4 regions of the Desulfosporomusa polytropa genome follow, and region 2 is predicted to be linked to each of the others. Evidence: riboswitches for the same ligand, from Rfam matches in the RefSeq annotation. Region 2 holds a riboswitch; each other region holds the start of a gene.
What was found. A riboswitch is a leader RNA that binds a small molecule or an ion and turns the genes downstream of it on or off. The one in region 2 is predicted to bind cyclic di-GMP.
Positions count from the first base shown of each region.

Region 1: it holds a riboswitch for cyclic di-GMP, as region 2 does, so the genes downstream of both, ACZ449_RS22485 (sensor domain-containing protein) here and ACZ449_RS11665 (STAS domain-containing protein) in region 2, are expected to answer to the same signal.
Region 3: it holds a riboswitch for cyclic di-GMP, as region 2 does, so the genes downstream of both, ACZ449_RS22160 (sigma-70 family RNA polymerase sigma factor) here and ACZ449_RS11665 (STAS domain-containing protein) in region 2, are expected to answer to the same signal.
Region 4: it holds a riboswitch for cyclic di-GMP, as region 2 does, so the genes downstream of both, ACZ449_RS02655 (hypothetical protein) here and ACZ449_RS11665 (STAS domain-containing protein) in region 2, are expected to answer to the same signal.

Region 1 covers NZ_AP042400.1:4,422,656-4,428,848, forward strand. Annotated here, with positions in the region: gene ACZ449_RS22475 (beta-ketoacyl-ACP synthase III) at 1-611, shown strand, start outside; gene ACZ449_RS22480 (YbaK/EbsC family protein) at 698-934, opposite strand; cyclic di-GMP riboswitch class I at 1,023-1,106, shown strand; gene ACZ449_RS22485 (sensor domain-containing protein) at 1,164-2,843, shown strand; gene ACZ449_RS22490 (hypothetical protein) at 2,901-3,059, shown strand; gene ACZ449_RS22495 (hypothetical protein) at 3,145-3,426, shown strand; gene ACZ449_RS22500 (hypothetical protein) at 3,448-3,678, shown strand; gene ACZ449_RS22505 (methyl-accepting chemotaxis protein) at 3,880-5,574, shown strand; gene ACZ449_RS22510 (serine protein kinase) at 5,778-6,193, shown strand, end outside.
Region 2 covers NZ_AP042400.1:2,095,397-2,101,589, reverse strand. Annotated here, with positions in the region: gene ACZ449_RS11710 (CoA-disulfide reductase) at 1-1,048, shown strand, start outside; gene ACZ449_RS11705 (HD-GYP domain-containing protein) at 1,216-1,767, shown strand; gene ACZ449_RS11700 (hypothetical protein) at 1,927-2,073, opposite strand; gene ACZ449_RS11695 (hypothetical protein) at 2,256-2,423, shown strand; gene ACZ449_RS11690 (redoxin domain-containing protein) at 2,490-2,960, opposite strand; tRNA gene ACZ449_RS11685 (tRNA-Leu) at 3,202-3,286, shown strand; tRNA gene ACZ449_RS11680 (tRNA-Pro) at 3,383-3,459, shown strand; tRNA gene ACZ449_RS11675 (tRNA-Val) at 3,512-3,588, shown strand; gene ACZ449_RS11670 (hypothetical protein) at 3,747-4,022, shown strand; cyclic di-GMP riboswitch class I at 4,281-4,365, shown strand; gene ACZ449_RS11665 (STAS domain-containing protein) at 4,462-4,770, shown strand; gene ACZ449_RS11660 (diguanylate cyclase) at 4,760-5,668, shown strand; gene ACZ449_RS11655 (ATP-binding protein) at 5,838-6,193, opposite strand, start outside.
Region 3 covers NZ_AP042400.1:4,352,544-4,358,736, reverse strand. Annotated here, with positions in the region: gene dnaB (replicative DNA helicase) at 1-590, shown strand, start outside; cyclic di-GMP riboswitch class I at 804-889, shown strand; gene ACZ449_RS22160 (sigma-70 family RNA polymerase sigma factor) at 1,131-1,784, shown strand; gene ACZ449_RS22155 (sigma 54-interacting transcriptional regulator) at 1,944-4,049, shown strand; gene dhaK (dihydroxyacetone kinase subunit DhaK) at 4,270-5,268, shown strand; gene dhaL (dihydroxyacetone kinase subunit DhaL) at 5,308-5,916, shown strand; gene dhaM (dihydroxyacetone kinase phosphoryl donor subunit DhaM) at 5,919-6,193, shown strand, end outside.
Region 4 covers NZ_AP042400.1:225,312-231,504, reverse strand. Annotated here, with positions in the region: gene ACZ449_RS02660 (nucleotide sugar dehydrogenase) at 1-838, opposite strand, end outside; gene ACZ449_RS02655 (hypothetical protein) at 862-4,254, opposite strand; cyclic di-GMP riboswitch class I at 4,441-4,526, opposite strand; gene ACZ449_RS02650 (IS1634 family transposase) at 4,724-6,193, shown strand, end outside.

The DNA.
Region 1 (6,193 bases), 2.3 Mb from region 2:
TTATTAAAACAGGAACTTATAAAAAAGTGTTAGTTATTGGTGCAGAGTCATTATCGACGATTACTAATTGGACAGATCGGAATACAGCCATATTATTTGGTGATGGGGCTGGAGCCGTTGTTTTAGGTGAAGTAGAACCAGGATATGGAATTCTCGGGATGGATTTGGGAGCTGAAGGTAATGGTGGTCACTTGCTTATGGTGCCTGCAGGCGGATCACGCACTCCTACAACCAAAGAAACAATTGAGCAAGGTTTGCATTTTATTCATATGGATGGTAATGAGGTATTTAAGTTTGCTATTAAAATAATGGGTGAAACAGTAAAAAAAGCTCTTGAGAATGCTAAGCTTTTGGCCAAAGATATTACTTATTTGGTACCCCATCAAGCTAATCTGAGAATTATTCAGTCGGCTGCTAAGCGCTTAGGTATACCGCTTGAAAGGGTAATTATTAATGTTGATAAATATGGGAATACATCGGCTGCATCTATCCCTATTGCACTGGACGAAGGCGTTAAAAGCGGCAGAATAAAACAAGGAGACATTATCGCCATAGTAGGTTTTGGTGGCGGTTTGACCTGGGGATCAGGTATAATTCGTTGGGGTAAATAATAAATTAATATATTGATTTTTAAAATAAAAATCCCGCTGGTCATAAACTAGCGGGATTTTACACGTATACGATATAAGCTCTAAAATTATTTGACACTAATAATTTGTCCTTGAGTAATTGTTGCCAACTGGTCAGGGGTAATCCTAAATACATCAAAAGGCGTGCCAGCTGCAGCCCATACTTCATTATAATCAAACAGATCTGCATCAATAAGGCACTTAAGCTTGCTGAGATGACCGATGGGTGGTATGCCGCCAATGGCAAAACCGGTCGTTTCATGAACAAAATTATTATACAACTTATTTCTAAAATAATAAATCAAAAGTCCTGTATAATAGGACTTATATCCTAATTTTTACTTGACTAAAATTAGCCAGTAATGATAATATATTACAGTAACACAAAAAAAACGACATATTTGGCAAACTTATCGAAAGGTAAGGACGCAAAGCTATGGATCTAAGGGTTTTACCTATGATTGCCAGGTTGCCATCGCGTGATAAGACTAGGCTTTGGCTTGGTCTTATTTTATTTTTGAGGTGAGAGATACGATGCTTAAGTTAGGAGATAGAAATTGTACTTTAAAGAATATTGATGGTGACAAGTACCAGAAAAGCAACCTTACTAATCTGCTGGAAACATATAAAATATTAGCTCACAGAGCGGAAGAAATTATTTTATTTATAAAACTAAATGGTTATATTATCGATGCTAATGATGTGGCCTTACATAAGTATGGCTATTCCCGCAGGGAATTATTAGCAATGACTGTTTTCGGACTAAGGATAGATGAAAAATCTATTGTACTAGCTGATTTGAAAACTAGTAAGGAAAAAGGAGCTAGTTTTGAAACGGTTCACAGAAAAAAAGATGGAAGCCTAATAAATGTGCAAGTTAACTCTCAATGTACAACTATTAGCGGAAAGAAAATTCTTATTAGTGTCATTAGAGATATAACTGAGCAAAAAATTATGAAAGAACAACTACATTATGTGGCAAGGCACGATTATCTAACTGGATTACCTAATCAGTACTATTTGAGTGAATATATTTGTCAAATGCGTGAAAAAACAAGTCTAAAAATGAGTGCACTTCTTTTTGTAAATATCGATAATTTCAAGAGAGCTACCGATATTTACGGTTATAGTGCTGGGGATTCGATATTGAAGCAAGTTGTTACTTGTTTTCAATCCAATTTGCGCGAAAATGATTTTTTTGCCAGGCTTGATAAAGATGAATTTGCTATTATAGTACCTGATATAGATAAAGAAGAAACAAAGCTAATAGCAAACAAACTAGTAAAAGCGTTAAATCAAGAGAGTTTTGTTTTCGACGCAAGCTTTTTTAAAGTTAGTGTGAGCATGGGAATATCATTTATTGAGACAATACATGATATTGATAATGCATTTTCTTATGCGGATGCTGCCATGCGCGCTGCGAAGGAAGAAGGAAAAAACAGAGTAGTGGTAATTCAAAACCAGGAAGATAGAATGAAGGTATTTGAAAACAATCGGATTCTAACGCTAGTTAACACTGCCATAAAAAAAAATAAATTTAAACTATTCTTACAGCCTATATATAAGATTGGAAATGACGTTTTACATTACGAAGCCTTAATTAGGATGATTGATAATCAAGGAGAGTTACTTCCGCCGGCTACGTTTATTCCTTTAGCTGAGAGATATGGTCTGATGTCTCAGATTGATCAATGGGTTATACGAACGGCAATTGAGATGCTTGAAAGTCGAAATGATTTAAATATTTTTGTTAATATTTCGGGTGAAAGTCTTGGCGATGATTCACTATTAAAATGGATAGAATCTCGTATTAGTAAAAGTACGATAGATCCATGTCGAATTGGATTTGAAATAACGGAAACAACAGCGATAAAGAATATTACGAAAGCAGAATATTGGATTCGGAGGTTAAAAGCTCTGGGATGCTGCTTTGCGCTGGATGATTTTGGCGTAGGATTTTCGTCTTTCTCACATCTACATACATTACCAGTAGATTATTTAAAAATCGATGGGTCATTTATTAGAGATTTGGATTCTGACAATACCAAAAGAGCATTAGTGCAAGCAATGAATGCTGTGGCACATACGCTGGGGAAAAAGACAATAGCTGAGTTTGTTGAAAATGAGAGTATTTGGCGAATTTTGCATGAATTAAGTGTAGATTATGGGCAGGGTTATTATCTGGGTAGACCTGAACCTATATGTAAAGTCTAATGGCTGAAGACTTGCAAGAAGTTTCAAAATATAGTAGTTTGAGGAGCTGTTAATCAAATGAATGCGAAAGAAGAAGAAAATATTGTAATAAAGGAAGACGTGTCTACGATAATACAAGAATTACCTTGTCTTTTGGATAAATTAATAAAAAAGTTATCAAAAGAAGAATTCTCTCAGTTAACCCTTCAGATAAAAAAAATAATTCTAGAAGCTTAGTCTCCGATTTTGGCAAGAAACTTATGTAATTTATTAACATATAATATATCAATAAGTGTAACCTTGCAAAAAAGGAGAGGATATAATGGACTATAAAAGAGTTGACAAATGCCAAGGTTGCTGTCAACTTGAATTTGACATATTGCCAACAAATAGGCCGCCAGCCATTGACGCCGGATTTTGGGTACAGGCGACAGCCAGCGGCGAAGTATGCGGTTATGATAATGGTACCGGTAGTATTTCCTTATCGGCTGAAGGTTTGATTCCCCTAGGTGTATATACTGCCTGGTTTCTTACCGACAGGGGTCTAAAGCCAGCCGCCCCTACTGATGCTATCTATACGGCAGATGGTTTTGATCCTAACTGATTGGTGGTAAACAGTGATGGAGTGTTGAATTATTATATCGCGCCACTTGATTTTAACCCGTTTCGTGGTATCCCTTTGCCAGGAAGTAAAGTAAAGGCAGTAATCCAGGGAGTAATTATTGGTTTTCATAGTAATCGTACTACTAATGGTGTAATTCCCGGTGAATTCAATGTAACCTTTTTTGAACAGCTAACAGCTGAAATATGCTTTTCCCGCACAATCGCTATGGTAGCTACTGTTACGGAAAAATAAATAATAAGTATCGCTATTACCATAGTATTATAATAAAAAATGAAGTGATAAGGAAAAGAGTAATGTCATTAAATGTGATATTACTCTTTTTTTACAAAAAATATAAAATTATCCAATTTTATAAGCAGAACCAATTGACATAAATTTCACAAAGTATTATCATTAATAAATAGACGGAAAATTTAGAAAGGAGCGATTTTAATGATTCAAGTAGCAAAATTGTTTAAAGGTATTAATGGCAAATTGATTCTTTGTTTGTTTTTTACTGGTTTGGCCCCATTGGTAGGCTTTATATTATTGATGACTATCTTATCACAGATTCAATTTCAAGGATTTATATGTACGTACATTAGTATAATTATAGTGGCATTATTGATATGGGCGATACTTATTGCTAGAGTTATTGCCAGTCCTATTCATACATTGCTTATTAGTCTGCGTGAAATGGCTGCCGGAGGTGGCGATTTAAAGCAGAAGCTACATATTACGACAAATGATGAAATTGGTCAGTTAGCTCATAATACCAATAATGTTATGGAGAAAATTTCGGACTTAGTTGGTGAGATTACACAGATTGGCGGCAAAGTATCAGAAGATAGTAAATACTTATCTGATTACACAGCTCAGGCAACAGACGCTATGCGCCAGACAACCGAGAATATTGGAGAAATAGCAGCAGGTTCCTCACAGCAAGTGCATGATTTGGAGCTGTGTAGCCAATCTACAGGTCATGCTAGTATTCAGGTGAAAGATATTAATCAGCTTGCGGTGCAAACAGCTGGTTTGGCAAAAGAGGCTACTACCAGCGCTATTGAAGGGGCTGGTCAGGTTAAGGAAGCTATTGTTACAATGACCGGCGTAAAAAATCAAATGGATGTTTCGGCTAAAGCAATTCATGGTTTATCTAATAGGATAAGCCAGATCGGACAAATTGTTGAAGTGATTACGGCTATTGCGGCGCAGACTAATTTATTGGCTTTAAATGCGGCCATTGAAGCAGCAAGGGCTGGTGAGCAAGGCCGTGGTTTTGCGGTAGTGGCTGACGAGGTACGCAAACTAGCTGAGAACTCGCGGCAATCAGCAGAGGAAATAACCAGTTTGATTACCGGAGTAAAAGAAGAAACTTTCGATACAGTGGCAGCCATCGAAGCTGGGCTTACTAAGGCTCAACAAGGCGCGGAGATGGCCAGTGGCTCGGAAGCTGCGCTAAATCGGATTATTACTATTAGTCAAAAGCTGAATGAACAAGTAGGTATTATGGCTAATAATACAGCCGGAGTAACGGCTGATATTGAAAATATTGCTGCTAATGTGGATGGAATAACTGCTATTGCCCGTCAATTTTCAGGCGCTAGTCAAGAAATTAATGCGGCTAGTGAAGAAGTATTTTCGACTATTGAAAAGATTGCAACATCTACTGTAGATCTAAATGCTATGGCACAAAATATGGAAGAAATGACAGCCCAGTTTGTAAGTGTTGATGAAATTACCAGACAGCGGATTAAGGATAAACTAAATAAGGCGCGCGGGCTGTTGCTTTCTTATGGAACTATCCATATTAACAGCAGTAATCAAATGATGTCTGGCGAGCAAGTAATCAATAACAATGAACGTCTTATTGATGAAATAGCTAAACAGGTTGGAGCCGATTTTACAATATTCCAGGGAAATATTCGGATTGCTACCACGATTACTACCAAAACCGGACGAAGGGCCACTGGAACTCCGGCAGCAAAATATGTTGAGAAAGCGGTAATTGAGCGGGATAATCAATATATGGGGCGGGCAACTGTTATGAGGCAGTGGTATATTGTAAACTATGAACCACTCAAAGACAAAACTGGAAAAATCATCGGGATGTTGTTTGTTGGAGAAAAAATGGATACTAAAAACTAATAACGCAAGGGTGAATAAAAGCGACGCAATGGGTGTTACCACAACATCTATTGCGTTTTTTTATTTAAGACAGGCCCAATTTTTCCATTGGCGTAATAAATTAGTAAAAAGGTGTAATTGCCTTTGGTTGCATGTGTATATTTGTGTATATTTAAAAATAATTCAAGGTCACTCCAACAAAATATAAAAGGAGGCAAGTAAATATGGCTTTTGATTTTGAAAAACTCATCAGGCAAGATCGTAACGAGCACAAACAATATAAATTTGATGGTACATTATTGGATTATTTGGCAATAGTAAAAGAAAATCCGGAGATAACGGTATTAGCTCATCAACGAATGCAGGAACTATTAATTAAGTTTGGCATCGAAATTATTAAGACAGAAGAAAATCCGCGACTAAAACGAGTATATGGCAATGACACCATTAAGCGTTATAGCTTCTTTGTCAATAAATTTTTTGGCATTGATAAAAGCATTATGAAGATTATGCGTTATTTCCATTCGGCGGCAATGAAGGGGGAAGAATCCCGCCAGGTACTTTATTTGGTAGGGCCGGTAGGTGCTGGCAAGTCCTCCATCATGGAAGCGTTAAAACAAGTGCTGGAAATGAGCCCGCC
Region 2 (6,193 bases):
AAGTGAACTTGAATTCCAAAATGGCCACCTGGAAGGAGCCGTTAACATCTCTGTAGATAATCTAAGAAAAGAATTAGACAAACTAGATAAAAATAAACCGATCTTAGCTTACTGCCAGGTAGGTTTGCGGGGATATATCGCTTCTAGAATTTTAACCCAACATGGATTTAACGTTAAAAATATGACCGGCGGCTATAAATCGGTTTCTGCATTGCGCTTCAAACCAGGTACTACCACTGGTGACTTTGAAAATAAATTAGTTGTAGATCCAGATACACAGCGTATCAAAGAAGAGAACTTACAAACAAAAGAGTATGATAAATTCTTGGATGCGTGCGGTCTAAGCTGCCCAGGCCCTTTAATGCAGGTTAAAGCATCTCTTGACGAAATGAGCAACAATCAAATCCTTAAAGTAGTTGCTTCCGATCCTGGGTTCTATGAAGATATTAAAGCTTGGTGTCAGCGAACTAATAATGAGTTATTAGATGTGAAGAAAGAGGGGAATACCATTGTAGCATTTGTAAAAAAAAATAGTGATGCCAGGCATATAAATAAGCCAGTTGACAACTTGCCAGTCAAAGACAACAAAACCATAGTTGTATTCAGTGGAGAACTTGACAAAGCTATGGCTGCCTTTATCATAGCCAACGGCGCCGCTTCGATGGGGAAAAAGGTAACTATGTTTTTCACCTTCTGGGGTTTAAATATTTTAAGAAAAACCGAACATGTTCCTGTAAAGAAAGGGTTTATCGATAAAATGTTTGGTCTAATGATGCCCAAGGGCAGTAAAGAGCTAAAACTCTCCAATATGCATATGATGGGGATGGGGAGTAAAATGATGCGAATGGTGATGAAAAACAAGAACGTGAGTTCACTTGAAGACCTTATTAAAGCGGCGCAAGACTCAGGGATAGAGATAGTTGCTTGCCAAATGTCCATGGATGTTATGGGGTTACATCCAGAAGAACTACTTGACGGTGTTAAGTTTGGTGGTGTTGGTTATTATCTTAATGAAGCAGAAGATTCCAATGTAAATTTATTTTTATAAGCGTCAGTTTCTTAGAAAAATAGTGCAATATGCATTGTACCAAATAAAGGGAACACAACTGAAAATTGTGTTCCCTTTATTTTTTGGCGCGAATATTATATGGTACCAACTTTTCTGAAATCCCTTTTAATACCCGGTTCACCCGGTTCCATAAGGTGGTTGCATATATGATGATTGGTAATGCCACGATATCGTTTGAAACACAAGGACCTTCTAATCAATCATCCATTAATACTCATGCAGTTCATGTTGAAAAAATTGCGTTATTGTTTGGTAAAGCTATAGGATTAAGGGCTCAAGCTCTATCAATTTTGAGTTGGGGCTGTTTTTTGCATGATGCTGGAAAAATTTATCTTCCCCAGTCATATTTTGAACAGGCTATCCTGTCGCCTGATGATTATGAAGAGATAAAAAGACACCCTGGGCTTGGATATATTGCCCTGAGGAATATCGATTTTAATAAAGATGCATTGGAAATTGTGCTTTATCATCATGAAAGATATGACGGAACAGGCTATCCATTTGGTCTTAAAGGGGAAGAAATTCCGTTAGCCGCCAGGATATGTGCTCTTGCAGATTCCTTTGAGGTGATGTTTTGGGGACGTAATTATCAAAGGTATAAGACTTATCCGGAGATAATTGCTGATATCTCTGCAAATTGTGGTACACAATTTGATCCGGAACTAGCCGATAGATTTATAAAATTTTTAGACCGGTAGTAGTAATTCAAACTTACCTTGGTAAAAGGGATATGAAACTAATTTTATGGAGAAGAGTAAATAAAAACATTTGAAATGCATAAACGGCGACTATTAGTCGCCGCTATGCATTAAAGAAGGATACAAATAGGGAGAAGGCGATTGATCTATTTAAGAACGTTACCGTTTGCCGCCGCAGCCACCACCGCAATCTTTTTCATTACGGCGTTCTTCTACGTTAGCTAACTCCCGGGCGAATTCGAGGTTCTTGTGGTTCCTCTCATTACGGCGCTGTTCGTTATTTTCATTCCGGTTTTCGTTTTTCATAGAATCACCTCCAATAATATTTTACCCTTATGAAGGACAATAATAACTGGTAAATTCAGAAAATTATCATGAATTTAATCTTATTATTGGGGCAATTGTTATCATTCCTTATCAACAAAGACTAAAGTTACCAGGGCCGAAAAGCTCGATATTGGAAATACTATCGTAGGAGGTGTTTTAATATGGGTAATATTTACGACGACAACTCGAAGTCAGCTCACGGTCCAAATGGTCTAGAGCAACGGCAGCAGGGACCCTACGGAGGTAAGGAAGCCGATCATCTTAGCAATAAAGACGCTGGACAAGTTTATCCGCAAAAGAAAGATATAAAAGCACGGCCAAAACAGTAGGCAAAAGGCAAGAGATCGTCCAGAATCAAGGAATGGTCTCTTGCTTTTTGCCTGTCTTTAAGAAATCTATTTACTGGTAGTACTTGACAATACGTCTAAAACCTCATTAATGTCAGGCAACTGTGAGGAAGGGTAAACTTTTATCCAGCTTACTTTGCCGTTTTCATCGATAACGATGTTAGCCCGTTCGGAATAGCCATCTTGCTCACGAAATATTCCATAATCCATGGCGACCTTGCCATGTGGCCAAAAGTCGGCTAGAATGCGTACCATCTTTAACTGTATAGCCTCAGCCCACAGTTTTTTGCAGGGTGTGGGGTCAACACTAAAGCCCATGGGTACAGTGTTGAGGTTTTGGAAGGCCTGATAGTTAGTTTCAAGAGCGCGCATTTGATCGGTACAGACAGGTGTCCAAGCCAAAGGATGCCAAGAAAGAAGTACTTTTTTGCCGCGATAGTTTGTTAGAGTAACGTATTGTTCGTTGTTATCAGTCAAAGTAAAGTTTGGCGCCTCATCGCCAACGGTAATAAGTTTCATAACGCAACCCCTTTTTTGATTTAGTTACTTGTAGCATACCCTAAAATGCAGGATTGCTATGTGTAAGTTCTAAACGGCATGGCTCTGCTCAGGACGGCCGACGTTCAGTTTGAGGTAGGGCTGCCGGTCACAAGGAGTCAACTACTTTTCGATTCAGGCCCTACTAAGAAAAATGATTGAAATTATCGTAATACCAGTTGACAATAATGAAAACAACTGGTATAGTAATAATTCCGAGGACGCGGGAGTGGCGGAACTGGCAGACGCACTAGACTTAGGATCTAGCGCCGTGAGGCGTGCAGGTTCAATTCCTGTCTCCCGCACCATAAGCAGCGAACCAAGTTTTTAGAAGCGATAGCGACGCGAAACCTTGAGTGAATCGCTTAGTTCTGAGCGGTAGCGAAGAACATCCTATAACACGTCGGGGCGTGGCTCAGTTTGGTAGAGTACCTGGCTTGGGACCAGGGGGTCGCAGGTTCGAATCCTGCCGCTCCGACCAATACAACTATTGATAAGATACTATTATACTGATCTGAATAATAAATTCATATGGGGTTATAGCTCAGTTGGTTAGAGCGCTTCGTTGACATCGAAGAGGTCGGCGGTTCGAGTCCGTTTAACCCCACCAGTGCAAACCAGAATACCATACCAAATAAAGCCATCACATCGTGACAGCTTTATTCCCCGGCCCCGGCTGGGGATTTTTTAGTTTATGGCGGAGGGGGGGGGCAAGCTCTCGTAACTAAGCGCTATACCTGGTCATAAACTAAACTGAGGTGAAATGAAATGTCCGAATTTGAAAATATCGGAGCAAGTGAGCTTGGATTAATTTCTGCAGTTTTGGGTATAGCGTTAGCTTATGATAAAACACCCGGAGAACAAAACGTCCTGGGTAATTTTATTATTGGAATAGGTTGCATTATTTTAGTGATAGCTTCTCAGACTGAATATTTAAATAGTTTAAAAGAAAAACAAAATGTAAATGAGGATAGTTCAGAAATTAAAAAACAAATTGAGGATATGCAAAAGCAAATCAAAAATATTATGAGCAAGACGCAATAATATTAGGATTAGTTATTGATAAGAGCTATTTATTTCCGCTTTTTATAAGCTTGTCAACAACGGCAGAAGCTCAGACCACAGCAAATATGATTTGGGTGCAGGTGAAGAGTGGTGATGTGCAATGGCGTAGGGTGCAACAGGCAAAAATGATTTCGTGTATAAGCACTGTTAGTGATTATATATATAGTTTTAAAAAAATTACGCATAATTTTTTGTTCTAAGCAGGATTCTGAAGAGTTATGTAGAATAATGCAAAAAAAATAATATTGGCAAACCTCCTGAAAAGGCGGGACGCAAAGCCATGGGTCTAAAGATTTTAATCTAAGATTGCCAGGTTGCAGCATGAAGTTAGCTGAAACTGGCAATCTTTTATTATTTCTATGGGATATTCTTGTAAGTATAAACAGGTATTTTGTACTTATTCTTTGGGGGTGGATTGGTGAAAGAAAATTCTAACTATGTTGTGGTTACTATTGGTCCCGAATGTCTTGCCGTCAATGCTGATTGCGTTCGCGACAAAATCTACAGCTTTTTTACAGGTGAAGCTACAGCTATCTGTCTTGATTTTAATGATACTCTTTATATGGATGCTGCTGGTGTTGGAATTATTGCCGCAGTAGTCTTTGAAGGACGACGTAAAGGTGTCAACATATCAATGAGAGGAGCCACGGGTTCGGTACTGGATATGCTTACGTCAACGGGATTATATCGATTATCTTCGTGGAGTGAAAATAACTTTGGAGTGTGAAACGCAACGTATTTTAATTGTTGACGACACAAAATTAAGTAACCAAATCATGAAGGATATATTAGGTAATGATTACGATATTCTTGTTTCGACATCGGGTGAAGAAGCCTTAGTTTTAGCTGCTTCAGAGAGTATAGATCTTATATTGCTAGATGTTGAAATGCCAGGAATGGATGGTTATGAGGTATGCAGAAGATTAAAGAAAAATCCTTATACCAAAAACATCCCAGTTATTTTCGTTTCGGCTGCTAATGATGTTCAGCATGAAACAAAGGGACTCGAAATAGGGGCCATTGATTATATTATAAAACCTTCTAATCCCGCTATTATAAAGGCACGAGTAAAAAACCATTTGGAGCTTAAGAAATATAGGGATATACTAGAGCGAATATCTCTAATAGATGGATTAACCGGTATAGCTAACCGTCGCCATTTTGATCAGACACTAGAAAAAGAGTGGAGACGTGCATTACGTCATAGAGATATTTTATCACTAGCTTTAATTGACATAGATTTTTTTAAAAAATATAACGATTATTACGGACATCTCGCGGGAGATGAGTGTTTACAGAAAGTGGGCAGCATTCTAACCGAATCGTTAAAAAGAGCCAGCGATCTGGGAGCACGTTATGGCGGAGAAGAGTTTGTTATTCTTCTCCCTTCAACGGCCAAAGCTGGGGCGCTAACAGTTACGGAAAGAATACGCAGTAATGTAGAGGAGTTAAGAATTTCACATGAGATGTCAAAAGTGGCCAAACATGTTACTGTGAGCATTGGGGTGGCCGCCATAAGACCAGAATTAGATAAGGTTCCTTCGGAGTTGATCCGGCAAGCTGATTCTGCTTTATATCAGGCGAAAAATGCTGGGCGGAATAGAGTTTGCACCGGATCAGATTGAATATTTTGTGGGTGCTTGAGTCGGCTTTAATGTTCGCCTAGATTTTGGTTTAGGCGATTTTTCGTTACGAGATGGGGTTAAAATAAAGAGATCATTACACTATGAAGCATACACCATAGAGACCACAACAAGGTTAAATATATAAATTCCATTTCAAATTTGCTCCTTACTATTCCTTGTTGCTGGGTTTATTAAACTTCACAAAAAAGGTTGTTCCATTTATATCAGTTTTTACTTTTATTTTTGCATTATGCCGTTCTGCAATTCTGTAACAAACTGGTAATCCGAGACCAGTCCCATTATCTTTAGTAGTTAAAAAAGGAGTTCCTAACTTATCTAAAATATCTTTGGGAATTCCTTGCCCCGAATCTTTTACAGACAAAAATACTTGTTCCTCATCAAGGCCTGTTTTGATAACTATTGTGCCTTTAGATGACATTGCTTCTTCTGCATTTCGCACTAGATTCATCAGAAGCTGTCGTATTTCCTTCTTGTCCAAATCCAACTCAGGAATATTACCTAGTT
Region 3 (6,193 bases), 2.3 Mb from region 2:
GTGCCGAGGCCCCTATTGATGCCCAGCGCCTGCGAATTGGAGAACTGGAAAACAATGACTGGGACAAGCTAGTAAGGGCCGCTGACCGTTTGGCTGCTGCACCAATCTTTATTGATGATACCGCCGGCATCACCGTTATGGAGATGCGTTCCAAAGCCCGTAGGCTCAAAATTGAACATGATCTCCAGCTTATCATCATCGATTACCTGCAGCTTATGCAAGGTAGTGCCGGCAGTTCCCGCAGCGAAAACCGTCAGCAGGAAATTTCCGAGATATCCCGATCGCTAAAAGCCCTAGCTCGCGAGCTCAAGGTGCCAGTTGTTGCCTTATCTCAGCTCAGTCGGGGTGTAGAGTCACGGCAGGTGAAAAAACCTATGCTCAGTGACCTCCGGGAATCTGGTTCCCTTGAGCAGGATGCTGACATCGTGGCTTTTCTCTATCGCGAGGACTACTATGATCCGGAGACTGAGCACAAGAACATCACCGATGTTATCATTGCTAAGCATCGTAATGGTCCGGTTGATAGTATTCAACTGTTCTTCCACAAACAATTTACCAAGTTTAGTGATTTATCCAGGATACCTGGGTAGTGTATTAATTCCGGTAGGATTAATGGCTTTTAAGGAGAGTTTATCTATTACGACCATCCTGGGATGGTCGTTTTGTTTGCTGGGTTTGGCGCTGATAAACTATAAAGCCTAAAGAAAATAACAAAAAAATAACAAAAATAAACAAAAATAACAACATCAAGGACGTAATTTCGACAGTAAACGATAAAGTCATTGTTTTATAATAGAATTAAAACAAATATTAAGTAAACTTGTCGAAAGGCAAGGACACAAAGCTATGGGTCTAAGGACGAATAGTCTATGATTGCCAAGCTGCCAACTAGCGTATGGTTGATTTTAGCGGCAGGCGTTAGTCTGCCTTCTTTGCTGCTCATTTCTAAGCATAATTTGGGTTAATACGTGGGTTGTAAAACTATACTGCAATTGCAGTAATGGCTGCCGTTATAGGAGAAACGACCATAATATTGGCGTAGTTATTGTGCTTGCTGGCAAAGAGAGCAACAAAGTGCTAAAAGCAATGCTTTTTATTGGGAAATAAAATGATGACAAGGGGTTGCTATAGTGCTGGAGGCATGCTTTTATAGTGATGGTAGTGTTAACAATGAAGAGTTTGAAAAAATTGTAAGACAATATCATAAGGTGATCTTGCGGTATGTTAAAACCTATTTCTTGCCTGGCGGGGATTATCGCGATATGTATCAATGGGGTTTAATTGGCTTATATAAAGCTGTGTGCAACTATGATAATCAGCGGGGTGAATCCTTTGGTCTAATCGCAGGGCTGAATATTCAAAGCACGATTAAATCGGCTGTAACTATGTATAATCGTAAAAAGCATTGTTTTCTTAATGAAGCTGTTTCCTTGCATGGCCTGCCGGAATCACCCGGCGTAAGTCTGGAGGCGGTATTTGTTGATGCCAGTCAACAGGATCCGGCTGATCTTATTGTCGAAGAAGAACTGGTAGAAAGTATTGAGGATGAGTTGAACCGTAGGTTGTCTCGCCTTGAAAAACAGGTTATTGATCTATATATTGCTGGTTATAAACAACGTGAAATTGCAAAAAAGTTAAACTTACAGGAAAAGGTTATTGATAATGCGATTCAAAGAGTTCGCGGCAAAATGTCGGTGCGACTGAAAAGCTGGGGCAGCTGCGCCTCTGTGCAGCTTAAGCAACCTTCGGTAACGGCAAATCTTGCGCAGGTGATAATGCGATAAAAGAACATAGTTTAAACCAGTGTAAAGCAGGCATACGCTTTTGATTAAGAGCGTATGCCTGTTTGTATTTCTGTGAGCAAACATAACTTTTTGGGGTTTGCTTTACACTGTCGCAGTGCAGTACAATGATTTTAGAATAGAGCAACGGGGTGAATGGTTGTGGATAGTAGCAAACAGGCAGTTATCGCCCATGAAAAGGGGTTGCATGCCCGGGTGGCAGCCATGATTGTCCAGAAGGCGCATGAACTGGAACGTAAATGGCAGGTTAAGCTGTACTTTCGCCGGTCTGACGGTCTGCCGGTGCGGGCTGTCAGTATGATGCCATTGGTAGCGCTCAGGGTTAAACAGGGTGATTTGCTATGGGTAGAGGCTATAGGTCAGTCGGCAGCAGCGGCAACTGAGGAGATGAAGGCCTTGCTCGAAAGCGATTTTCAGCAAGGTGATGCTATCCTAATGAGTCAGGTTGATACTTTGTTGCAAGATAATGCCGTTACAGCTGACCAGATATTTGTCAGTATGGCCAATGGGTTGATGGTTACTGATGAAAGCGATGTGATTACCGTCTTTAACCCAGCAGCTGAACGTATTTTGGGTATTACCGCTAACCAAGCCATTGGCAATAAAGCCCAGGTCGTTATTCCCGGCTCACGCTTACACATTGTTGCTCAGACCCGGCAGCCTGAAATCGGTTGTCGTCAGTTTATTGGCAATTTGGCAATTATCACCAACCGGACGCCAATTATTGCCGATGGTCAAGTGCGGGGAACCCTGGCTATTTTTGAAGATATATCAGTGCTAGAAGCTGTGACAGATGAACTTACAGCGGTAAAAGAGCTCAAAGAACGGTTGCAGTTAGTATTGGAGTCGGTGCAAGATGGTATTTGTGTAGTTGATAGAACCGGGTACATAACCTATGTTAATCCGGCCTATTTAGAGCTTGTTAGTCAGTCACGACAAGAATTAATTGGGCAGAATGTCCGGCAGCTATCTTCTGATGGCGCACGCAGCCGGGTGCTTACTACAGGTCAGCCAGTTATCGGCAGTCTTACTGCCAAACCGGGCGGGGTTACGTTGATCGCTAATGTTAGTCCGATTATTGTGGATGGTGAGATTACGGGAGCCGTATCTGTTGTGAAAAATGTCAGTGAAGTACATAAGCTGATGGATACACTTAATCATGTATCAGCCAAAGCAGAATATTTCGAGCAGGAGCTAAGGCGGACACACAAGCCGGGAACGGCTTTTCACAAATTCATTGGTCAAAGCGGCAAGGTGCGGGAAGCTTTGGCTATTGCCGCTAAAGCGGCAGGCAGCAGTGCCACGGTGTTAATTATTGGCGAGAGCGGTACTGGTAAAGAATTGGTTGCTGAGGGTATTCATTATGCCAGCCACCGCGCCGATGGTCCATTTATCAGAGTCAACTGTGCCGCTATTCCCGAAGGTTTATTAGAGAGTGAACTATTTGGCCATGAAAAAGGAGCATTTACCGGCGCTGTTCGCCAAAAACCGGGGAAGTTCAGCTTGGCCGATAAAGGGACAATTTTTCTTGACGAAATTGGTGAGATTAGCAAGAGTATGCAGGCTAAACTGTTGCGAGTGCTGCAACAACGGGAGTTTACCCGGGTTGGCGGAGAAACAGTTATTAAGGTGGATGTCCGGATCATTGCCGCCACCAATCGCGACTTGGGGCAGCTGGTGGCAGCGGGTGAGTTTCGGGAGGATTTGTATTACAGACTGCATGTTATCCCAATCCTTTTACCAACGCTCAGGGAGCGGGTGGCAGACATTCCGCTTTTGGTTGATTATTTTTTGCATAAGATTATTACAGATCAGGGTAAGAATATTAGAGGTATTGCCGGTGAAGCCCTTGCTGGTTTGATGGCTTACCGCTGGCCTGGTAATGTGCGGGAACTGGAGAATGTGATTGAGCGAATGGTAACATTGGCTGATGGTTTGTTGCTGACAGTTATCGACTTGCCGCTATACCTTCGCGGTCAGGGGGGCACGACTGCTGCCGCCGAGTCAACATTGGTGCTGCCGTTTAACCCTGATCAAACAGCTGTTTTGCCGTGGGTAGAATATGAAAAGCAAATTATAACGCTGGCTTTGGCTAGGTATGGCAGCTTCAATGCCGCAGGCAAGGCTTTGGGATTAACTCATAAGACAGTGGCAGCCAAGGCTCAAAAGTATGGAATTGACAAAGTAGTCTCTTGGGAAAATAAGAACAACATGGTAAAAAGTATCAACAATAATAAACCTAGTTGATACTTTTGTACAATGGTTGCTGGGAATGTAAGGTGGCTATATTGACATAATGAAAAAAGATAAACGCCAAGACTGCTATGCTGACACATGTAATGGCTGTAAGCTTGGTTCATCACGAGGCAGTACAACAGGGCGCGCTCTTTTTTGGTATGTTTCTTGCAATATTTATTAAAACAGACCGTACGACGGGACAGTAAAATTGGCGAGGAGGTTTTGATTAATGAAAAAGGTTATTAATAATGCCGAGCAAGTGGTAGAGGAAATGCTGCAAGGGCTGGTTTTGGCTCATCCCCAGTATGTTAAACGGGTGGAAGGGTTTGATGTACTGGTCCGTGCTAATTCACCAGTACAAGGGAAAGTGGGATTAGTATCTGGCGGCGGCAGTGGACATGAACCATCCCACGGCGGTTATGTCGGGCGCGGAATGCTAGATGGTGCGGTAGCCGGTGCGGTATTTACCTCGCCGACACCTGACCAGGTATATGAGGCTGTTAAAGCCGTTGATGGCGGTAAAGGGGTATTGCTGGTTATCAAAAATTATACTGGTGATATCATGAATTTTGAAATGGCCGCCGAAATGGCCGACGCTGACGGCGTTAAAGTGGCCAAGGTTGTTGTTAATGATGATGTAGCAGTAGAAAACAGTACTTGGACTACCGGGCGTCGTGGTATTGCCGGAACTGTGTTTGTACATAAGATTGCTGGTGCAAAAGCGGAGCAAGGCGCAGACTTGGCCGAAGTACAAAAAACCGCAGAAAAGGTTATTGCCAATGTGCGTTCCATGGGAATGGCATTATCGCCATGTACGGTGCCAGCGGCAGGTAAACCTAGTTTTACGCTGGCTGAGAACGAGGTTGAAATCGGTATGGGTATCCATGGTGAACCAGGTACTCATCGGGAGTCCATCCGGACAGCAGACGAGACAGCGGCACATTTACTCAATAAGATTTTGGGCGATATTGCGCTAAATGCTGGTGATGAAGTGGCGGTAATGGTCAATGGCTTAGGCGGTACACCACTCATGGAATTGTATGTAGTTAATCGCAAGGTAGCAGCCTTGCTTGCTGAGAAAAACATCAAGATTGCTAAGACCTATGTTGGCAATTATATGACTTCGCTGGAAATGGCCGGTTTCTCCATTACTGTACTGAAACTTGATAGTGAGCTCAAAGAGCTGTTATTTGCACCGGCAGACACCCCGGCATTGGTTCAATTCTAGAAGAGAGAAGGAATTCGAGTGGCAAATGGTATTGCGGCAATGGAAGCCCTGGCCGATGTAATAATAGCCAATAAGGAAAAACTTACTGAACTTGATGCCGCCATCGGTGATGCGGATCACGGAATTAATATGACGCGCGGCTTTGAAGCAGTACGCACCAAACTGGCTGCTGCCAAGCCTGAGGATATTGGCGGTTTGCTCAAGCTGGTTGGGATGACGCTGATATCAACAGTGGGCGGTGCCTCCGGGCCGCTTTATGGTACAGCCTTTATGCGGGCCGCTGCTGTTGCGCACGGGAAGACTGCGATAGACACTGATACAGCCGCACAAATACTTAATGCTGCCATTGGTGGGATTAAAGACCGGGGCAAAGCCGTTCGTGGTGAAAAGACTATGCTTGACGCGCTTGAGCCTGCATATGAGGCTTTCACCCAAGCCATGGCCAAGGGAGCGTCGCTGACAGACTGTCTGACATTGGCGACAGCCGCTGCCGCCAGTGGGGTTGAATACACGAAAACCATTATTGCGACAAAAGGGCGAGCCAGCTACCTGGGGGAACGCAGTATCGGCCACCAGGACCCGGGTGCGACCTCTTCATATCTCATGCTAGCAACACTTACCGCGTTTGCTAAAGAACAGGAGGCGTAAGCATGGTAGGAATAGTTGTAGTTTCGCATAGTGCCAAGGTGGCAGAAGGTATCTGCGAATTGGCTGGACAAATGGCGGCCCCAGGACAAAAGCTTATTGCCGCTGGCGGCATGGCTGACGGTGATATCGGCACAGATGCTTTTAAAATCCAGGCAGCGATTGAAGCCGCCAATACCGGTGATGGTGTTCTGGTTATGGTTGATTTAGGCAGTGCTGTCATCAGCGCTGAGCTGGCAGTCGATATGCTTGATGAGGAGTTAAAAAGCCGGATAGCTAT
Region 4 (6,193 bases), 1.9 Mb from region 2:
CGGCTTGATAAATAAAATAATATGGATCAATCCCAATACAATGTCCGCCTACTAAGCCTGGATAAAATCCCAGAGCGTTCCATTTGGTATTCATTGCATCAATAACTTCTTTGGTGTTAATTCCCATTCGATCAAATATTAGTGCTAATTCATTCATAAAAGCAATGTTAATATCTCTTTGGGCATTTTCCGACAACTTAGCGGCTTCCGCTACTTTAATGCTAGGCGCTTTATATACGCCGGCATGAATAATCAGACCATACACTGCCGCAATGTCTTCCACTGTATCTTCATCTATACCAGAAACAATTTTGGGCATGTTATCCAGTCTATGTACTTTATCACCGGGATTAATTCGTTCGGGAGAATAGCCGACTTTGAAATCCCTGCCGCATCGCAAGCCGGATTCTGTTTCCAAAATAGGTATACAAATATCTTCCGTTACACCCGGATATACTGTAGATTCAAAAACAACAATACTTCCTTTTGATAAATTTTTTCCTACTATTTGACTAGCGTCAACAACAGGTGACAAATTTGGTGTTTTATCACCATTGATCGGCGTTGGCACAGCAACGATAATCATTTTAGCTTCTTGTAACCTTATGGGATCGGTAGTAAATTCTAGTGTCGAATTTTGGACTTTCGCATCACCAATTTCCTGAGTAGGATCAATTCCCTGTTTATAAATAGCAATTTTTCCTTGATTAATATCAAATCCCAGCGTTTTGAACTTCTCAGCAAATGCAACTGCAATCGGCAACCCTACATAGCCAAGACCTACAACAGCTAAATAATCTTTTTTTGTCTGTAGTCCGTTAAATACTTCTAATGACATGCCAGGTTCACCTACTTATAAAATTAAAAATAATGAGTCAGTTGGGTCCATACAGTTTTACCTTTTTGCCCGGTAATTTTGTCGGTTAGGTCATAGTATTCTACGCCTGCAACTAAGTTTTCTGCCAAAGTATAGCTTACTCCTAAACCATAGCCTTTCACGCCTTGCATGGAATTGCCTTTGCCATTCATTCCATGCGATATATATGTACCTATTGCTTGATTGTAATATTTCGCAAACATACTATAGGTGCCTGGCCTGTATGTGCGTTGGTCGCCGTAGTTAAGACTAAATACATAGCCATCGCTGTTCCCTTTGCTATCTTTTAGACTAGAACCCAAGTACATAGCCCCAATACTAAAATTGCTAAAGTTGTAGTTGCCGGCAATATTCCAGATTGTATTGCGATTATTAGAGCCGTCGTCCAGCCGGTAATGATACACCCCGGCTTCCAGATTATAATCAAAATCCTTATAGCGTGCCTTTGCGATATAAGTTGATTTTGTATCTTCGGTTTCCCCATAGCTAAGTGTATATTTTATCGGATCGCCAAAATCAACGCTAATGCCAGTTAAGCCGCTATCATAGATATTTCCTTCTGCCATAAGGTAGCCAAAATTGCCTGCCTTCACCGTAGATGCGCCTACTTTTCCTTTCACGTACAGGTGGGAAAGCTCAAACTTATTATCATAGTTTTTTATATCCTTTTTGCCTTCCAGCATACCATACAGCTGCCAATTATTATTGATTCTAGTGTCAGCACCAAGATAAAGCCGGAGTCCTGATGCATCTTTATCCCATTTCGTAGAATCACCGCTATTCGCCGCGTAATGATAGCGAATTTCACCGTCAACATTTATCTTATTGTTTTTATGTTTGCTGCTATTACCAACCTGCATCAAATCATCAATCAGCCTATTATATGTAGCTGGGTCAACATAGCCTGGAGCATTTGCGGCTGGACTAGCAGCAACGTTGTTGTTCGAACTAGACAATGTTTGGGGCTCAATCTTATCACTTTTTTTCACAGTTGTTGATTTTCCATCGGCAGTGATTTTATCTATACGATTTACCACTTTTGTTGTAAGTTGTGCAAATTGCGCTTTAGCTTTTTTCATATCTAAGTTTTGATCATTGATTATGGCTGATGTAAGCTGCGCCATCTCGTAAGTAAAATCATTTCTTTGTTCGCTAGGTATCAGCGGCATTGTTTTGGCTGTAATGGTAGAAATAGCATAGGTAAATTCAATTTTAAAAGTCTCCGCATTGGTAACAGGTGCAGATAAGAATTTCGTGGCAATTTGTGCCATTTCATAAGCAAATTCATCCTTGGATAGTTCTGTATTGCCTTTTGCTGCTGTAGCAGCATAGTTAACCGGCGCATCTGGGCCTTTTAATTCATTTATAGTATATGATGATGCCGGATTTTCCGGAGACGTCGCTGCCCTTAAAACTCTCGGTTGTGTTTCTTGGCTCGCTTTCCCCTCTTCACTCCCTGGCGCAAGAGCTGCAACGGCCTTACTCTTTCCATACTTACTCGTAATTGTATCTAGCGCCTGGCGAGACTTCGAATGATCACCCAACGCGATGGCGGTACGCGCCATACCCGATAATCCATCCAGTTCACCTTCCGGTTGGGAAGCTAACAATTGGTATTGCTTATAGGCTGCACGGTTGTGATTTTTCTTAACTAAAACTTCGGCATATTGCCGACGATAAGCCGGATTTGGATACTTGCTTAGCACTAATTCAAACAGTGATTTCCCGTCAATATACTTATCTGTATTAATAAGAGTTACAGCATCCGCTATCGCAGCATCTGCATTAGTTGGTGCTTTGTCGAGTAATTGACCGTAATAGCTAAGTCCTTCGGCTGTACGCCCATTTAACATTAACTGGAAAGCCAACATCCGTCGACTAGCATCATCACTCGGCTGCTTCCCGGCAAGATAGCTATATACTTTCAAAGCTTTTCCCTGTTTTCCGAGGCGAAGATAGCTTTCGGCCAGCGACCTAAGTCCAGGAATTGGTGCCTCTGTATAAGTAGGCCATAACCGTTCTCCTTCTCGCACTGCCAGTTCAGGCTGAGAGCTTTTGCCAAGCGCTACTATATAGTCGCTGGCAAGCGAACCTTCAACAGGCATTGTTTTCGTATAATTAACTAAAATTGAAGCAGCCTTTTGGTCTTGGCCGCTATTCATATAAGCAATGGCCAAATTATGCTCCAACTTAGTCAACTGATCAGCCTTGTCCGGACTTTCTGGTATCAGTCTACGCGCCCGTTCCAAATCCCGAGCCGCTTGTCTGTAATCTTTTATCTGCAGACTCAACATACCACGGCTGAAATACACCTCATAATCGTTAGGATTCATGGTTAATAGGTGCTCATAATAGGACTGAGCAGCGATAGTATTACCACAGAGTACATTCATTTCCCCTGCCCGCAAGAGTGCGTCTCTCTCACCACGAGTAATTGCTGGTTGCAGTACCGCCAAGGCCTTATCATACTCTTTCAACTGAAAATATGCAGTACTAACGCTTCGAGTTACAGCAGAAGGCATCAATGTACCAGAATGTTGTTCAAATAAATTGACAGCCTGTTCATTCTGACCTGCCTGTTGCAGGATAGTAATATAATCAGAAAGAGCCGATTTGTCTTGCGTATCTGCCTTAACAAGACGAGCCATAATATCTAGTGACTGTTGATATTGGGCATTTTGAGCCATCTGCACAGCTTGAGTATGCAATAACTTCCGCTCATTTTCAGTAGAAACAGCCGACTGTTCAACAGTAGCTGATGGCACCTGCCCTACTACAGGGACATCGTCCGCCAACCGATATGTACGCAGGCTTCTCTGATACCATTGAGAATAATGTTGCTTGTCCGAACTATTCTCTATGACCATCTGAAATAATGCTTTTCCACCGCCTATATTGCCCATTGACAAGAGTGCCACTGCGTCTTCTGCCGCACCTGCAAGCATTCCCTGATTTTCTAGCAATACCTGACGATACATAGGTAATCCCTTGTCCAGTTGACCGGCATACAGTAATGTATAAGCCAAGCCCGCTCGATACCTGTGATTTTGCGGACTGTGAGCAATGAGTAACTCAAAACTGGTTTTAGCTAATCGTACCCGACCTGTCCGAATATAGCATTCAGCCACACAATATAAAACTCTATCAGGCATAGCTTCTAACCGTGGCCATGCTGCGTTAGCTGTCTCTATAACCTCCTCATAACGACAATCATCAAACAAAGAGACAACAGCCTCTTCCTCTGCCACAGAAGTATGTACACGAACAGAGTATTCACGACCTGCATCAGGTACTACGGCTGCCGCCGCTTCACCCGTATTATGCTGTGTGGCCATAAATGCCGAAACAACAGCCAGCCAAAACCGTCGATCTTTCAATATGTTACACCTCATTTTTCATGTAAAAGATGTATTAATCACATAATCGCTTGCATTTGTTAAAATATTATACCATGCTAGCCAGGAGCCAAAATTAAAGATTACTTAAAGAATTCATCCAGGGAAAGTTAACCTTTCCATCTAGAAAATAAAAACACCTGGTAACACTCACAAAAAAATACTTGCAAGAGCAACCAGGCAGTCATAAGCATCACGCCGTTAGACCCACGGCTTTGCGTCACCGCTTTTCAACGGGTATGCCAATTTCTTTAATTGTCAATTATATTTTACCGATAAACCTATACCTTGTCAATTTGTATTTACTTAGTACCCGGGAGTTTGACACTTGTATAAACAAAAAATGCCCTTGAAGCCTTGAAATAGGCTTATTTTTTTGTCAAATTTTTCTTTTGATTATCGAGTAATATCTAATAATGTGTTATAATATAGGTGACAGGAGGTATTCGTTATGCATTTGAGTATTGTTCAGTCCAAAAATTCTAAATCTCTATATGTCATTCGTTCTACTTATAAAAACGGTCGCAATTCTTCTGAACGAGTGGAAAAGCTCGGCACCTATACTGAATTATTAGAAAAACTAAACGGCCAAGATCCTATCGCGTGGGCCAAAACCTATATTGATGAGCTCAACAAAAAGGAAAAAGCCGGCAAACGCGAAGTAAGTATCTCATTTTCTCCAGCAAAACACATCGGGAAAAATCAGCAAGTCCTTTTTAACGGCGGATATCTTTTTTTGCAAGTTATCTACTATGCTTTAGGTCTTGATTCGATCTCGAAAGCCATTTCGAAAAAACATAAATTTGCCTTTGATCTTAATTCCATTCTTTCTAATTTGCTATATGCCCGAATTCTTTTTCCCGCCTCCAAACTTGCCACCATGCAAATTGCACAAAAATTCCTTGAACCTCCTTCCTTTGAAATTCAACATATTTATAGGGCTCTTGGCATTATTTCCGAAGAAAGCGATTTCATTCAATCCCAACTATATAAAAATAGCCGCCGCACCCTCGATAGAAATACTCACATCCTCTACTATGATTGCACAAATTATTTCTTTGAAATCGAACAGGAGTCCGGTCTTAGACAATATGGTATGTCTAAAGAACACCGACCGAACCCGATTGTTCAAATGGGCCTCTTTATGGATGGTGACGGCATCCCGCTGGCATTCAATATTTCCAAAGGCAACACCAATGAACAAGTGACTCTGACTCCGTTAGAGCAAAAACTTCTGAAAGACTTTGAACTATCTAAGCTTGTTGTTTGCACCGATGCCGGTCTTGCTTCCAACGCAAACAGAAGATTTAACGATAAAAAAAATCGAGCCTTCATTACCACTCAGTCGATAAAAAAGTTAAAGAAACCTTTACTGCAGTGGGCTCTTGCAAAATCAGGATGGTTTATTCCAGGCACTGACGGTACTTTTGATCTCACAAAACTCGATACAGACGATACCCTTTATAAGGCCTATAAAAATACCACTTTTTTCAAAGAACGCTGGATAAAAGAAAATGACTTAGAACAACGCCTGATTGTTACTTTTTCTTTGAAATACAGGGATTATCAAAGAAAAATACGCAGCTCCCAGTTAGAACGTGCCATGAAGCTTGTTCAAAAAAATCCGCAGAAAATCGGTAAATGCCATTCAAATGACTTCAAACGCTTTATCGCGAAAAAAAGTATCACTCCCGATGGTGAAATCGCTGCAAAAAACTTGTATAGCATCGACGCAGAACTCATCCTAAAAGAAGAAATGTTTGATGGATATTATGGTATCTGTACTAATCTGGAAGATGATGCACAATCCATCATACATACAAATCATCAACGTTGGGAAATTGAAGAAAGCTTTCGCATTATGAAAACAGAATTTCAGGCACGCCCCGTTTATTTGAGCCGCGATGACCGCATTCACGCT